Regions from separate parts of the Pantoea sp. X-Soil-YNGN-785 genome, predicted to be linked through region 1. Evidence: predicted binding sites of a transcription regulator. Region 1 holds the regulator's gene; each other region holds the start of a gene.
The links. The regulator sigma-54, encoded in region 1, starts transcription at its own class of promoters, with help from an activator protein. The targets are predictions, from matches to a motif close to GTTGGCACANNTTTCGCTNT.
Positions count from the first base shown of each region.

Region 2: glnA (glutamate--ammonia ligase) is a predicted target of sigma-54. The motif match lies at 2,274-2,293, and genes of this name have one in related genera.
Region 3: AC6I8E_RS14195 (circularly permuted type 2 ATP-grasp protein) is a predicted target of sigma-54. The motif match lies at 2,897-2,916, and genes of this name have one in related genera.

Region 1 covers NZ_AP035942.1:430,302-435,881, forward strand. The annotation lists gene ptsN (PTS IIA-like nitrogen regulatory protein PtsN) at 1-362, opposite strand, end outside; gene hpf (ribosome hibernation promoting factor) at 513-800, opposite strand; gene rpoN (RNA polymerase factor sigma-54) at 822-2,255, opposite strand; gene lptB (LPS export ABC transporter ATP-binding protein) at 2,304-3,029, opposite strand; gene lptA (lipopolysaccharide ABC transporter substrate-binding protein LptA) at 3,035-3,586, opposite strand; gene lptC (LPS export ABC transporter periplasmic protein LptC) at 3,561-4,133, opposite strand; gene kdsC (3-deoxy-manno-octulosonate-8-phosphatase KdsC) at 4,130-4,696, opposite strand; gene kdsD (arabinose-5-phosphate isomerase KdsD) at 4,710-5,580, opposite strand, start outside.
Region 2 covers NZ_AP035942.1:3,930,939-3,936,518, forward strand. The annotation lists gene typA (ribosome-dependent GTPase TypA) at 181-2,004, opposite strand; gene glnA (glutamate--ammonia ligase) at 2,443-3,852, shown strand; gene glnL (nitrogen regulation protein NR(II)) at 3,991-5,040, shown strand; gene glnG (nitrogen regulation protein NR(I)) at 5,048-5,580, shown strand, end outside.
Region 3 covers NZ_AP035942.1:3,058,741-3,064,320, forward strand. The annotation lists gene AC6I8E_RS14175 (RNase A-like domain-containing protein) at 1-91, shown strand, start outside; gene AC6I8E_RS14180 (contact-dependent growth inhibition system immunity protein) at 99-395, shown strand; gene oxlT (oxalate/formate MFS antiporter) at 850-2,124, shown strand; gene AC6I8E_RS14190 (hypothetical protein) at 2,652-2,774, opposite strand; gene AC6I8E_RS14195 (circularly permuted type 2 ATP-grasp protein) at 2,953-4,389, shown strand; gene AC6I8E_RS14200 (alpha-E domain-containing protein) at 4,383-5,309, shown strand; gene AC6I8E_RS14205 (transglutaminase family protein) at 5,306-5,580, shown strand, end outside.

The DNA.
Region 1 (5,580 bases):
TGCAGGTGTGTTTTGCACTGGTCAGCCGGAACCAGCAATGCAAACAGTAGGTCGACCGGCTGGTTGTCGACGGCATCAAACGCAATCGGCTGCTCGAGGCTGATAAATACCCCAACCGCACGCAGCGTATCCTCTTCCAGCTTGCCGTGAGGAATGGCTATTCCGTTACCAATACCGGTACTGCCCATGCGTTCGCGGGTCAGAATCGCTTCGAAAAGCGTCTGGTGCGGCAGGTTGAGCTGCTTAGCGGCCAGTTCGCTGATGATTTCCAGCGCACGTTTTTTGCTCTGGCAGTGTACGCCGCTGCGGGTGCAGTCTGGCGAAAGCACTGTGCTCAATTCCAGTGTAAGGTCGTTGTTCATTATCGTTTCACTTGCGTGTTCACCAGGCCATTCACCACCAGCGCGCTGATATGTGCGACAAACGGCGCTTGCTCAGATGACAAAACGGGGCGGATTATCCGCCCCATCCTGTCGGCTCTGCGCGGCAGGCGCGCGTAGCTAGCGTGAAGGTTAGTGTTTTTTCAGTTTATCTTTGTGTTTTGTCAGCTGACGGGCCAGTTTATCGATCAGCCCGTCAATTGCCGCATACATATCTTCCGCTTCCGACGTGGCGTGCAGCTCGCCACCGTTCACGTGGAGTGTTGCGTCAGCCACCTGCGTGACTTTCTCAACCTTCAGGACAATATAGACCTGATTGATATGTTCAAAATAGTGTTCCAGTTTGGCAAATTTACCGCTGACGAATTCACGTAAAGGTGGCGTGATTTCAACATGTTGCCCGGTCAGGTTCAGCTGCATAGGTCTTCCTTCTCATTTCTTTCAAACCAGCTGTTTACGCTGGTTCGATGGCGGGATGGATAAAGACTCACGATATTTGGCGACGGTACGCCGTGCCACCATGATCCCCTGATCAGATAACATGGAGGTCAGTTTACTGTCGCTCAAGGGTTTGGCTGGATTTTCCGCCGAAATTAATTTCTTCACCAGAGCACGGATCGCGGTAGAGGAGGCTTCACCGCCACCTTCCGTATTAACGTGGCTGGAGAAAAAGTACTTCAGTTCAAAAATGCCACGCGGGCTGTGCAGATACTTCTGCGTGGTCACACGGGAAATGGTCGATTCGTGCATCTCAACAGCCTGGGCGATATCGGCCAGCACCATCGGACGCATAAATTCTTCACCCTGCTCAAAGAACGCCTGCTGCTGCTCAACAATACAGCGCGTGACTTTAAGCAGCGTGTCATTGCGGCTTTCCAGACTCTTAATCAGCCAGCGCGCTTCCTGCAGATTACTGCGAATGAACTGGCTGTCGCTGTCATTGCGCGTTGCACCGCCCATTGCCGCATAGTGCTGGTTGATTTTCAGACGAGGCACGCTGTCGGCATTGAGCTCAACCGTCCAGCGGTTGCCGACCTTACGCACCAGCACATCGGGGATAACATATTCCGGCTCGCCGGTGTTGATGGACTGACCCGGCCGCGGGTCCAGCGACTGAATCAGCAGCATCGCCTCTTTCAGCACCTCTTCTTTGAGGCGCGTGACGCGCATCAGGCTACGGAAGTCGTGATTGGCCAGCAGGTCGAGATGTTCGCTGACAATCAGGCGTGCTTCAGTCAGCATCGGCGTTTCTGGCGCATACTGGGAGAGCTGAACCAGCAGACAGTCACGCAAATCGCGTGCGCCCACACCGATCGGGTCAAAGCGCTGGATGCGTTTCAGCACCGCCTCAACCTCATCCGCTTCAAGCTCATCATTGCCGATGCTGTCGAGGATCTCCTCAAGCGAGACGGTGAGATATCCGGTGTCATCGATAGCATCGACGATAGAGGTCGCAATCGCGCGGTCGGTATCGCTGAAAGGCGTCAATTCGACCTGCCACATCAGGTAATCCTGCAGTGACTGCGTGGTTTCGCCCTGATAGACCGGCAACTCATCATCCTGATAATCGGTACCGGTGCCGGAAGGGGTGCCAGCGGTGTAGATTTCATCCCAGGTGGCATCCAGCGGCAGCTCATCAGGCATCTCTTTCTGCTCAAGCGCTTCACGGGTATCCAGCGCTTCGGCTTCTGACGATTCCCGGGAGTCAATCTCGTCATGCAGATCGGTCTGCTCAAGCAGGGGATTACTTTCCAGTGCAAGCTGTAACTCCTGCTGGAGTTCAAGCGTGGAGAGTTGCAGCAGACGAATCGCCTGCTGCAATTGTGGAGTCATTGCCAGCTGTTGGCTGAACCTGAGTTGTAAACCTTGCTTCATAGACAGGATGGTAGTTCCCAGGTAAACATCGGTATTAACGACACCTTATCAGAGTCTGAACTCTTCACCCAAATAAACCCGCTTAACCTGCTCATCCGCAAGAATTTCATTGGGTGTACCATGCGCAATCAGGTGGCCCTGGCTGACGATATAGGCCCGCTCACAGACCGCTAACGTTTCGCGCACGTTATGGTCGGTAATCAAAACGCCGAGGCCGCTGTCACGCAGATGCTCAATGATCTTCTTGATGTCGATAACGGAAATAGGGTCAACACCGGCAAAAGGTTCATCCAGCAGAATAAACTTAGGATTGGCAGCCAGCGCGCGGGCAATCTCAACACGACGTCGTTCACCACCCGACAGTGCCTGACCCATGCTGTCACGCAGGTGCTCGATGTGGAACTCTTCCATCAGCTCACGGGCGCGATCCTGGCGTTGCTCTTCGGTGAGGTCATCACGGATCTGCAGTACCGCCATCAGGTTATCGTAGACGCTGAGGCGACGGAAGATCGATGCCTCCTGCGGCAGATAACCGATGCCGCGACGCGCACGCGCATGCAGCGGCAGGATACTGATGTCTTCATCATCAATGACAATGCGGCCAGCGTCACGCGGCACAATGCCCACCACCATGTAAAAGGTGGTGGTTTTACCGGCTCCGTTCGGACCCAGCAGGCCGACAATCTCGCCGGATTTTACCTGCAGGCTGACATCTTCTACCACGCGACGGCCTTTATATGCCTTCGCCAGGTTTTCTGCGATTAATGTGGCCATAGCTATCAGTTACTCTTCTTTCCGCTGTTGGACGAACCTTTATCCTGAAGTTGCGACGGCACCAGTACGGTCGTGACGCGCTTGTTCTGGCCCTGACTGTAAGCCTGCATTTTCTGCTCTTTCACCAGATAGGTAATACGATCGCCTTTGATGTTGCTGTCCTGCTGCTCTATGAACGCATTGCCGGTCAGTTCAACGAAATCGTTGGCCAGTTCGTAGTGCAGTTTAGCGGCATGGCCCTGAACCGGCTTGCCGCTGTCCTGCATCTGATAGAAAGTGGCGGGATTACCGTAGGCGTCAACGATGGTTTTCTTGCTGTCGCCGCCCGGACGGGTCACCACGACTTTATCGGCCGTGATTTTGATAGAGCCCTGCGTCACGATGACATTGCCGGTAAAGGTCGCGACATTGCCCTGCAAATCCAGCGCCTGATTCTGCGAGTCAATATTGACGGGTTTGTCCGAGTCACCGGTCAGGGCCAGCGCCGGAACGCTGGTTGCCAGTAACATGCTGGCCAGTAAAATCTTCAGGCTATTTTTGTTCATTTTGAATTTCATAAGAGGTTTTGACCTTCTCGATTAACTCGGCGTTTTTTGTCCGTAAATTGCCGCGCATTTTCATGCCGGTGGAGTTAAAGCTGCGGCCATACAATGTCACCTGGTCATCAGAGGTAACGTCCTGAGTGACAAGGTTAATCTGTGCATTATCGGTTTTGATCCGCTCAAGCTGGGAATCCTGCGTCAGCGTATTCAGCTCAACATGGCCATACAGATAAAGCATACGATCTTTGGTGAGCTTTGCTTTATCTGCGCGTAACGTCCAGGTAGGAATTTTATTCTCATCAAAGGTGGTCATTACCGGATTGTCGAACCAGCTCAGCTCGTCATCCGAGAAATAGGTCACTTTGTCAGAGACCAGTTTATAGGACAGCGCGCCCTGCGGGTTATACACCACAGTGTGAGAATCATCACTGGTATAGGTCGGCGACTGACTATCCGTCCCGACTGGCGTGCCATCGCCATCCTGGTTGGTAAGATTCCAGCCGATCAAAACCAGTGCAATCAAGGTCAGAATCAGCGTTATCCAACGCCTGCTTTTACTCATACTGATTGCCCTTTGGCATCCTCAAATTTGTTCTGCGCCATTAAGATCAGGTCACATACTTCGCGTACCGCGCCGCGTCCACCCGCAATCCGCGTAACATACTGCGCGCGCGGCAACAGGATCGGATGTGCATCCGCTACCGCCACGCTTAATCCCACTTTCGCCATCACCGGCCAGTCGATCAGGTCGTCACCGATATAGGCGACCTGATCATCAGAGAGAGACAGTTTATCCAGAAGTTCACGATAGGCCAAAAGCTTATCCGATTGTCCCTGATAAAGATGGCGGATGCCGAGCGTTTTGCAGCGATCTTCCATCAGACGGGCATTGCGGCCAGTAATAATAGCCACTTCCACATCGGCGGTCAGCAAACAGCGTACACCGTAACCATCCCGCACGTTGAAGGCTTTCAGCTCTTCACCCTTGTTTCCCATGTAGATCACCCCGTCGGACATGACGCCATCGACGTCGCAGATCAGCAGACGAATGTTGCTGGCGCGCGCCATGACGTCAGCACTGACCGGTCCATAGCAGGTGTCAATCGTGGGCGTTACCTGTTGCATTTTTTTTTCCTGTTCAGACTACGCCAGCGCGCAGCATGTCATGCATATGTACCACACCGAGCAGATGGTCGTCATCGGCCACCAGAATCGAGGTAATGTTTTTGGTCTGCATCAGGTTCAGGGCTTCAACCGCCAGCATATTTGGCCGGACGCGGATGCCACCTGGCGTCATCACTTCCCCGATGGTGGCGCGCTGAAAATCGATGCCCATATCAAAGATGCGGCGCAGGTCACCATCGGTAAAGATACCTTCAATTTTCATCAGACCGTCGACGATAACCGTCAGGCCCAGATTTTTGCGGGTAATCTCCAGCAGCGCATCACGCAGTGAGGCGTCACGGGTGACGTGCGGCAGCTCATCGCCGCTGTGCATGATATCCGCTACATGCAGCAGCAGTTTGCGGCCCAGCGCACCGCCAGGGTGGGAGAGGGCGAAATCTTCCGCCGTGAATCCACGTGCTTCCAGCAGCGAAACCGCCAGCGCATCGCCCATCACCAGTGTGGCTGTGGTACTGGTGGTTGGCGCAAGGCCTAACGGGCAGGCTTCCTGCGGAACATGGACACACAGATGCACATCGGCAACCCGGCCCATCGCGCTGTCAGGCCGTCCTGTCATGCAGATCAGCGCAATGTGCTGACGTTTTAACACCGGAATCAGCGCGAGGATTTCATTCGACTCACCGCTGTTAGAGATGGCAATCACCACATCATTTTTGCTCACCATGCCCAGGTCGCCATGGCTGGCTTCGGCCGGATGAACAAAAAAGGCTGGCGTACCGGTACTGGCAAAGGTCGCCGCCATTTTTTTGCCGATATGACCAGACTTACCCATGCCCATCACGACCACTTTACCCTGACAGGCGTAGATCAGGGCGCAGGCGCGG
Region 2 (5,580 bases), 470 kb from region 1:
CCTGGAGTATTCACTCTAGCGGCAAAAGTGCAGGCTGAACAGGCACGCGTGGAGAGAAAAGCGTAAACGCCAGAAGGTGGATAGAACGCACCCAGATATTTACTGGCCCGACTGGAGAAGCCGGAATTTCAGGCAAAAAAAAGCCCCGCATGCGGGGCTTTTTATCAGTTAAAGGCGCACTTATGCGTCTTTAGGACCACGTGAAGCACGTTTACGGTCGTTTTCAGTCAGGTGACGTTTACGGATACGCACTGACAGTGGTGTTACTTCTACCAGTTCGTCATCATCGATGAACTCGATAGCCTGTTCCAGCGTCATTTTCTGCGGTGGAACCAGCGTCGTTGCTTCATCAGTACCGGAAGCACGCATGTTGGTCAGCTTCTTACCGGTCAGACAGTTTACGGTCAGGTCGTTAGAACGGCTGTGAATACCGATGATCTGGCCTTCATAGACTTCTGCACCGTGACCCAGGAACAGCTTACCGCGATCCTGCAGACCGAACAGGGCGAACGCGACGGCTTTACCCTGACCGTTAGAGATCAGTACGCCGTTCTGACGCTGGCCCACTTCGCCTGGACGAATATCGTCGTAGTGGCTGAAGGTAGAGTAGAGCAGACCGGTACCGGACGTCATGGTCATGAATTCGTTACGGAAGCCAATCAGGCCACGGCTTGGGATGACGTAGTCGAGACGTACGCGGCCTTTGCCATCCGGATCCATGTTTTTCAGATCGCCTTTACGCTCACCCATGGCTTGCATAACGGAACCCTGATGCGTCTCTTCGATATCCAGCGTAACGTTCTCAAATGGCTCTTGTTTACGGCCATCGATTTCACGGAAGATAACTTTCGGACGGGATACCGCCAGCTCGAAACCTTCACGACGCATGTTTTCGATCAGGACTGACAGGTGAAGTTCACCACGACCTGATACGCGGAAGGCGTCAGAATCTTCAGTTTCTTCAACACGCAGTGCTACGTTGTGAACCAGTTCTTTGTTCAGACGCTCAAGGATCTGACGTGAAGTCACGTACTTACCTTCTTTACCGCAGAACGGTGAGGTGTTGACGTTAAAGAACATGGTTACAGTTGGTTCATCGACGCTCAGTGCTGGCAGCGCTTCCACATTCTGCGTGTCACAGATAGTGTCGGAGATGTTCAGCTCGCCCAGACCGGTGATAGCAATGATATCGCCCGCTTCTGCCAGATCGCTATCGATACGCTCAAGACCCAGATGAGTCAGGACTTTACCGACTTTAGCGTTACGGGTTTTGCCTTCGCTATCGATGATAGTGACTTGCTGGTTAGGCTTAACTTTACCGCGCTTGATACGGCCGATGCCGATCACGCCCAGGTAGTTGTTGTAGTCCAGCTGAGAGATTTGCATCTGCAGTGGGGCATCAGCCTCAACCTGCGGAGGCGCAACGTGATCAACGATAGCCTGATACAGCGGGGTCATATCGTCAGCCATGTCGGTGTGCTCAAGACCCGCAATACCATTCAGCGCAGAGGCGAAAATGATAGGGAAGTCGAGCTGCTCGTCAGTGGCATCCAGGTTTACGAACAGGTCAAATACCTGATCCACAACCCAATCCGGACGCGCACCAGGGCGGTCTACTTTGTTGATAACCACAATCGGCTTCAGACCATGCGCGAACGCTTTTTTGGTCACGAAGCGGGTTTGCGGCATAGGGCCATCCATCGCATCTACAACCAGCAGCACCGAGTCCACCATGGACATGACGCGCTCAACTTCACCACCGAAGTCGGCATGTCCTGGGGTATCAACGATGTTGATACGGTAGTCATTCCACTTAATGGCGGTGTTTTTTGCGAGGATGGTAATCCCACGCTCTTTCTCCAAATCATTGGAGTCCATCACGCGCTCGGTTGCTTCGGTACGGGCATCAAAAGTACCGGATTGTTGCAGCAGTTTGTCAACCAGGGTGGTCTTTCCATGGTCAACGTGCGCGATGATGGCGATGTTACGCAAATTTTCGATCACAGCTTTGCCTCAGGCATTAGAAATAGCGCGGTATTGTACACGGATTAAGCGGAAGACTGAACAGGATCACACTTTTCACTGAAAGTTTATTGCATCGGCGCAAATTTGCCCTGTTCCCGGTGCAGAAAATGCACTAAGTTGGTCCTGCGCACCAAAATAGTGCCAATAAATCACCATTAAGCACCACATTGGTGCACTAAGACCATCGTGGTGCAGGCGCTTTATGACAAAAAGGTGCATCACAAGGCGATTTAAGCAACATCAAAAAAGTTGGCACAGAATTCGCTTTATCTAAATCAAGCGTAAACGCCAGACAGATGTCGGTTGAAGAGCGTGCCGGGTGAAGTTGGTCAGGGAGGTGTTTTCCCGCAATGGATTCCGGAAACGACGTTTCCTCGCCATGTAGATAATGAAAGACCATTTCCAGGAGAGTTGAGTATGTCCGCTGAACACGTTCTCTCGATGATGAACGAGCATGAAGTTAAGTTTGTTGACCTGCGTTTTACCGATACCAAAGGTAAAGAACAGCACGTTACGATCCCTGCTCACCAGGTTAACGCTGACTTCTTCGAAGAAGGCAAAATGTTCGATGGTTCGTCTATTGGCGGCTGGAAAGGCATTAACGAATCAGACATGGTGCTGATGCCTGACGCCACTACGGCAGTCATGGATCCTTTCTTCGAAGATTCTACGCTGATCATCCGTTGTGACATTCTTGAGCCAGGCACCATGCAGGGCTACGATCGCGATCCACGCTCTATCGCCAAGCGCGCTGAAGATTACCTGCGCTCTTCCGGCATCGCGGACACCGTGCTGTTTGGACCAGAACCCGAATTCTTCCTGTTCGATGACATCCGTTTCGGTTCATCAACGTCCGGCTCACATGTGGCTATCGACGATATCGAAGCGGCATGGAACACCGGTAAAGAGTACGAAGGCGGTAACAAAGGTCACCGTCCGGGTCTGAAAGGCGGCTACTTCCCGGTTCCACCGGTTGACTCATCACAGGACATCCGTTCTGCCATGTGTCTGACCATGGAGCAGATGGGTCTGGTTGTTGAAGCGCATCACCACGAAGTGGCGACCGCAGGTCAGAACGAAGTGGCAACCCGCTTCAATACTATGACCAAAAAAGCGGACGAAATTCAGATCTACAAATATGTCGTTCACAACGTTGCGCACGCTTACGGCAAAACGGCGACCTTTATGCCGAAGCCAATGTTTGGCGACAACGGTTCAGGCATGCACTGCCACATGTCACTCTCTAAAGGTGGCCAGAACCTGTTTGCCGGCGATAAGTACGGCGGCCTGTCTGAAATGGCGCTGTTCTACATCGGCGGTATCATTAAGCACGCGAAAGCGATCAACGCCCTGGCGAACCCGACAACCAACTCTTACAAGCGTCTGGTCCCGGGTTATGAAGCACCAGTTATGCTGGCTTACTCTGCCCGTAACCGTTCTGCCTCAATCCGTATCCCGGTTGTTGCCAGCCCGAAAGCCCGTCGTATCGAAGCGCGCTTCCCGGATCCAGCCGCTAACCCATACCTGGCGTTCACCGCGCTGCTGATGGCTGGCCTGGATGGCATCATCAACAAAATCCATCCTGGTGACGCGATGGATAAGAACCTGTATGACCTGCCACCGGAAGAAGAAGCTGAGATTCCAAAAGTTGCAGGCTCACTGGAAGAAGCGCTGAATGCACTGAACGAAGACCGCGAGTTCCTGACCCGTGGCGGTGTATTCACAGACGAATCGATCGATGCTTACATCGAACTGCGTAAAGCAGAGATGGATCGCGTTCGCATGACGCCACACCCGGTTGAGTTCGAGCTTTACTACAGCGTTTAACTGGTCAGACGTTTTTGTTGCCGTGGAAACTTTTAGCCCATCTTCGGATGGGCTTTTTTCTCCGCGAATTCACCGTTCATTCGCCCTCTTTTCGGCTTAAAGACTAAAATGCACCTGACTGGTGCAGAGGAACGTTGTATGGCAACTGGCTCTCTGCCCGATGCAGGGCAGATTCTCAACGCGTTAATCAACAGTATTTTGTTAGTGGATAACGATCTGGTTATTCATTACGCCAATCCGGCGGCGCAGCAATTACTGGCGCAAAGCTCACGCAAATTGTTCGGCACACCATTACCGGAATTAACCGGCTACTTTTCGCTGAATATTGAGGTGATGCGCGAGAGTCTTGAGGCTGGCCAGGGATTTACTGACAGTGAGGTCACGCTGGTGGTAGATGGTCGCGCACATATTATGTCGCTGACCGCCCAGCGGTTACCCGATGGCTTAATCCTGATGGAAATGGCGCCGATGGATAATCAGCGTCGCCTCAGTCAGGAGCAGTTACAGCACGCGCAGCAGGTCGCCGCTCGCGATCTGGTTCGCGGTCTGGCCCATGAGATTAAAAATCCGCTGGGCGGATTACGCGGCGCGGCACAGCTTCTATCCCGCGCCCTGCCCGATCCGTCACTGAATGAATACACCAAAGTGATTATTGAACAGGCCGACCGGTTGCGAAATCTGGTAGATCGTCTGTTAGGACCGCAGCAGCCAGGCATGCACATCACGCAGAGCATTCATCAGGTGGCCGAACGGGTGGTCAATCTGGTGTCGATGGAGCTGCCGGAGAATGTTTCGCTGGTCAGGGATTACGACCCCAGCCTGCCGGAACTGCCGCATGACCCCGACCAGATTGAACAGGTGCTGCTTAACGTAGTTCGCAACGCACTTCAGGCGCTGGGCGACGACGGTGGCACCATTGTTATCCGCACCCGCACTGCTTTCCAGTTGACGCTGCACGGCACGCGTTATCGCCTGGTGGCACGTATTGATATTGAAGATGATGGCCCCGGCATTCCGGCCCAGCTGCAGGATACGCTGTTTTATCCGATGGTCAGCGGACGTGAAGGCGGAACCGGTTTAGGCCTCTCCATCGCCCGTAGCCTGATTGATCAACATTCAGGAAAAATAGAATTTAACAGTTGGCCGGGACACACCGAATTTTCGGTTTACCTGCCTATTCGCCAGTGAGGTTTCTATGCAACGAGGGATAGTCTGGATCGTCGATGACGATAGCTCCATCCGCTGGGTGCTTGAACGCGCGCTCACTGGAGCCGGTTTGAGCTGTGCGACCTTTGACAGCGCAAGCGAGGTGCTGGATGCCCTCTCAACCAAGACCCCGGACGTTTTACTGTCAGATATTCGCATGCCCGGTATGGATGGCCTGGCGCTGCTGAAACAGATTAAGCAGCGTCATCCGATGCTTCCGGTCATCATAATGACGGCGCATTCGGATCTGGACGCCGCTGTCAGCGCCTATCAGCAGGGTGCCTTTGATTACCTGCCTAAACCGTTTGATATTGACGAAGCGGTGGCGCTGGTCGAGCGAGCCATCAGTCACTATCAGGAACAGCAGCAGCCGCGAAATCAGCCGGTCAGCGGACCCACCACCGATATCATTGGTGAAGCGCCAGCGATGCAGGATGTGTTTCGTATCATCGGCCGGTTATCGCGCTCGTCGATCAGTGTGCTGATCAACGGTGAGTCAGGAACCGGTAAAGAGCTGGTAGC
Region 3 (5,580 bases), 1.3 Mb from region 1:
AATAGTCATGACAAATGTGAGAATTGTTATCGAGTTTCAGCAATATAACGGCAAACCCTATTACATTCTCACAGCATTCCCGGATCTATAGGTACAAAATGCAAAAATTCCACTTCCTTGACCAACTTATTTTCGGTTATTTCAACCAGGACGCGGACATCATCAATGATGGCGAGGATACGGTCGAAGGCATAGTACGGCTATTCAAAAAGTCAGTACCAGACTGGATGCTCAAAGATCTCGCCGAAGAAGTTGATGATTTTATCTCCGCCTATGGTGACGGTGTCGAAGAGGAGTTCAGGAAACGATACGGGTTTGATTTTTCGCCTGAACTTTGGGAAACCACTGCTCATGAATTCCTGATGACAGTACGTCAGGTCTCGTCAGAGAAATGAGGTTTCCGAGAGGATATTTTCCTGGTTGATGGTTACCAGAACCATCATCGAAGTCCTGAGAGCCCGCAAGGTGAAAGCTTTGCGGGCTTTTTTGTGTCCTCAATTCGAACATTTCAAACGCCTGGTCATCTTTTTCCAATAACGCCTTTCGCTGCATCACCTCGAATATCAGAATGTACCCGATGGCCTTTCTGACTGGCAATCAACCATCTCCTACGCACCATCTCAGCGCACTCATTTTTTACACCTCATCACATTTATTCCGCCCGTAATTCCATTACTAATTGAATTTAATCATTTTTTTAAATTGGCACACATCCTGCTTTATCGCTTTACGTACATATCCGCGTATCGGGATGGTTTCGGAGAAGGAGCATTTGAAGGCAATGGTTTGAATAGGTGCGACGACAAAAAAGTGGTTAAGCAGAGCAAAGCGTAATTATGGAGACAGACAATGACCTCGATAAGTGAACCGGTAGTAATAGCGAAACATAGCAAGTGGGTACAGCTTCTGCTTGGATTACTTTGCATGGCAGCCATTTCCAGCCCGCAATATGTCTGGACGCTGTTGACCAAACCGATGATTGCTAAACTCGGCGTCGGGCTGGCGGAACTTCAGGTCACATTCTCGCTGCTGATTATTCTGCAGACCTTTTTCTCACCTTTTCAGGGTCGGCTGGTCGAGCGCTTTGGACCACGTCTGCTGATCTCCATCGGTACACTGATGGCGGGTTTCAGCTGGGTGATCGCTGCCCGGGTCAACAGCCTGACCTCACTGTATCTGGCCTATGGCTGCCTTGGCGGACTGGGGACGGGTATTGTTTACATCGGCGTGGTGGGGCTGGTGATGAAGTGGTTTCCACAGCAGCGCGGCTTTGCCGCCGGAACCGTGGCGGCGGGCTACGGCATGGGGGCCATTTTCACCACCTTCCCGATTTCTATTTCTCTTAATAGCTACGGGCTGGAACAGACGATGACGACATTTGGACTCATCTTCGCCGCTGCGGGTCTTCTCGCCAGCCAGAACCTGAGACTGCCTGAAACCAGCAGGATGATACCGGTCAGCAAAACACCGTCTCCCGTGCTGGGCCAGCGCCAGTTTAAATCCGGGGAAATGCTGCGCCAGCCGTTGTTCTGGCTGATGTTCATGATGATGACCATGATGTCGACTTCAGGGCTGATGGTGACTTCGCAGATGGCGATTTTTGCCGAAGACTTCGGCATCAGCAAGGCGGTAATTTTCGGTATGGCCGCCCTTCCGCTTGCGCTGACCATTGATCGTTTCACTAACGGATTAACGCGTCCCCTATTTGGTTTTATTTCTGACCGCTACGGCCGCGAAAATACCATGTTTATTGCCTTCGCGCTGGAAGGTGTAGCGATGACGCTGTGGCTTGCCTGCCGCGAAGATCCGTTGCTCTTCGTACTGCTTTCAGGCGTTGTGTTCTTTGGCTGGGGCGAAATCTTCTCACTGTTCCCCTCCACACTGACTGACACCTTTGGCAGTGAAAATGCTTCAGCGAACTATGGCTGGCTCTATATCTCGCAGGGTATCGGCGCAATTTTTGGTGGTCCGCTGGCGGCGCTGATGTATCAGCACACCCATAACTGGCACCTGGTCTCTGGCTGCGCGATTACCTTCGACTTCATCACCGCTGGTCTGGCGTTGTGGGTTCTCAAGCCCTGGCGTGCGCGATTTATGCAGGCGCAAGATACTCTTTCACGCTGATTATCAGGTAGTGAATAAAGCGCTTAAAACAGCGTCCCCCGACTGCGTGTATTGCCATTGAAAATACTTCGCCTGTCAGAACTCCGGGCGCATCGTTAAGACTCTGTTCGATAGCGGAGACAGTGACCATCCGCTGATCTTCATTCTCTTCTCTCCGTGAATTAAAACGCCCCGGCAGTCGGGGCAAAGTCCCTTTTATTTTGTCCAGTAAGTGCCGGTCGGTTCGACGGCAAGGAACGGTTTATAGTTTTTTTGTGTTTGCTACGCATCGGGATCGGCAAACTTCTGCAGATAAAACATCCTGGCGAAGAACTGCACGGCCAGCACGTTACAGGGGAAATGGTACCAGATGCCAAAACTGCGACCGGCTTCAACCGCTTTCAGCGTGCTGATGCCTTTACGCGCCAGTGCGGCTTCAGGCTGGCACTCGCCTGTTCTGCAGTAGTCTGCGCGCCCAGCACTTAACCGGCGGGTAGCGGATCGCCCGCTTTCGGCGTCCTGGCGCCGCTGACCAGATAGACATCCGGCTACGCGGCGATAACTTTTTCCAGATTCACCAGCCCGAGCACACCCGGCAGCTCGATAAAATCCCCCATTTTACCGTTACCGTCTGAGCGACAGCATTCATGGGCTAAAGACGCCTTAACCATGACCGTTTTTTCACCACGAAAGACTAAGCGCCATATTAAGACATTGCTGCTCTGCGCCTGCACCAAAAAAGTGCTTTAACCCTTGCACTATCACGGCGTTGCACCGTTCCGCTTCTTCTGAGGCTGGCACACTTTATGCTTGGATAGAGTGACAGCCTTTAACGTCTGCGAGGTGACGATGCTGAATATCAATCTCTCCGCTTCACCCTTTTTTGATGAGATGCTTCTGGCTGAAGGTGAACACCGTGACCACTACGCCGCCTACTGGCAATGGCTGCAGCAGGCCGATCACCAGGCGGTACAGCGCAAGCGGGAAGAAGCCGCCCTCCTGTTTCACCGGGTAGGGATTACCTTCAATGTCTACGATGACGATAATGGCGCTGAACGGTTGATCCCGTTCGACAGCGTGCCACGTATTATCCCGGCCGCCGAGTGGGCCATGCTCGATGCCGGCATTCGTCAGCGTGTGCAGGCGCTCAATGCCTTTCTCTACGATATCTACCATGAACAACATATTCTGAAAGCGGGCGTCATTCCGGCAGAACAGGTTCTGGCTAACGAACAGTATCAGCCCTGTATGCAGGGTGTTGATCTCCACCGTAACATCTACGCACACATTATCGGCGTGGATATGGTGCGCAACAGTGATGGCGAATATTACGTCCTGGAAGATAACCTGCGTACCCCCTCCGGCGTCTCCTATATGCTGGAGAACCGTAAGATGATGATGCGGCTCTATCCGGAACTGTTTGCACAGCAACGCATTGCGCCCGTAGAACGCTACCCATCGCATCTGCTGCAAACGCTGCGCGAAAGCTCACCCGTCAACGATCCCACCGTGGTAGTATTGACTCCAGGCCGCTTTAACAGCGCTTACTTCGAACACAGCTTCCTGGCTCAGCAAATGGGCGTGGAACTGGTTGAAAGCGCCGATCTGTTCGTGAAGGATGGCATGCTGTTCATGCGCACGACGGCCGGGCCATGCAGAGTACATGTGATCTATCGTCGGGTTGACGACGCCTTCCTCGATCCGCTGGCATTCCGCCCGGACTCCATGCTCGGCGTACCAGGACTGCTGTCAGTTTATCGGGCTGGCAATGTTGTCCTGGCAAATGCCATCGGCACGGGTGTGGCTGATGACAAATCTATCTACCCCTACGTACCGGATATGGTGCGCTTTTATCTGCAGGAAAAACCGATCCTCAACAACGTCCCAACCTGGCAGTGCAGGCATAAAAATGAGCTGTCGTATGTGCTGGCAAACCTCGAAAAAATGGTGGTGAAAGAAGTTCACGGCGCTGGCGGTTACGGCATGTTGATTGGCCCCGCCGCGAGCAAAGCTGAGCTCGCCCACTTCCGTGACCTGTTGCTGGCGCGTCCGCAGAATTACATCGCGCAAAACACGCTGGCATTGTCCACCTGTCCCACGTTTGTCAACGACGGCCTGGCACCACGTCATATCGATCTCCGGCCCTTTGCGCTCAGTGGCGCGGAGATCCGGCTGGTGCCTGGCGGGCTTACCCGCGTCGCGTTGACGGAAGGATCGCTGGTCGTCAATTCATCTCAGGGCGGCGGAACCAAGGACACCTGGGTACTGGAGGATGATCTATGCTGAGCCGGACAGCCAGTGAACTCTATTGGATGGCCCGCTATCTGGAGCGGGCAGAAAATATCGCCCGGGTGCTGGACGTCACCAACAAGCTGTCGATGATGCCAATCCGTAACGGGGGTACGCATGATCTGCTGGTACCGCTCAATCTGACCAGCACCAGCGGGCTGTATGCTGAGACCTACCCGACACTGACAATGCCCAATCTGGTCAGTTTTTTCGCCCTGGATAACCGGAATCACAGCAGCATCTTCAGTTGCCTGCAGATGGGCTGGAACAATGCGCATGCGGTGCGTGGCAGTCTGTCATCCGAAGTATGGGAGTGTATCAATGCCACCTGGATCGGGATGAAATCGATACGCCGTCAGGGCATCGGCTCAGACGGTGCCGACGCCTTCTTTGACTGGGTGAAAGAGCGCTCTCATCTGTTCCGCGGTGCCATGTTCGGTACCCTGCTCCGCAGCGATGCGATGCACTTTATCCGTCTTGGGACGCTGCTGGAACGGGCTGATGGCACCGCCCGTCTGCTGGAGGTGAAAAACCGACTGATGGACATTGATGACGATCCGGTGCGCGAATATTACCGCATGGACACACTGCTGCAGGCAGTAAGTGCGCGCGAAGCCTACCATAGTATTTATAAGCAGCCCCTGAGCCGGGAGACTATCGCCGAACTGATGATCCTGCGCAACGAGCTGCCGCGTTCGTTGCTGGCGTGTATCAACGATATGGTTCAGCAACTGGAGCTGATTGGGGGCCGTGCAAATCCGCCACGCCGCCTGGCGCACATCCTGCACGCCGAGCTGCGCTTCAGTTCCATGAAAGACCTGAACAGAATCGGGCTGAACAACTGGCTGGAAGCCTTTCTCGCCCAGGTCAACGAGATCGCCGAAAGTATTCATCACACGTATCTGGAGGCGCAATGAAACTTAGCATTGAGCACAACACGCACTATCGCTACGACCAGGCAGTGCAACGGAGTATTCAGTACCTGCGTCTGACGCCTCAGGAATCGCCTCATCAACGCATACTTTCCTGGCAACTGACCTTGCCGGAGAAGGCGGTCTGCACCACGGATGCCTTCGGCAACATCATGCATGTGCTGACACTCGATGAACCGCATGAGTCCATCACCATTCAGGCACATGGCGTGGTAGAGATTGAACACGGCATTGAAGATCAGGCTCAGGGACATCT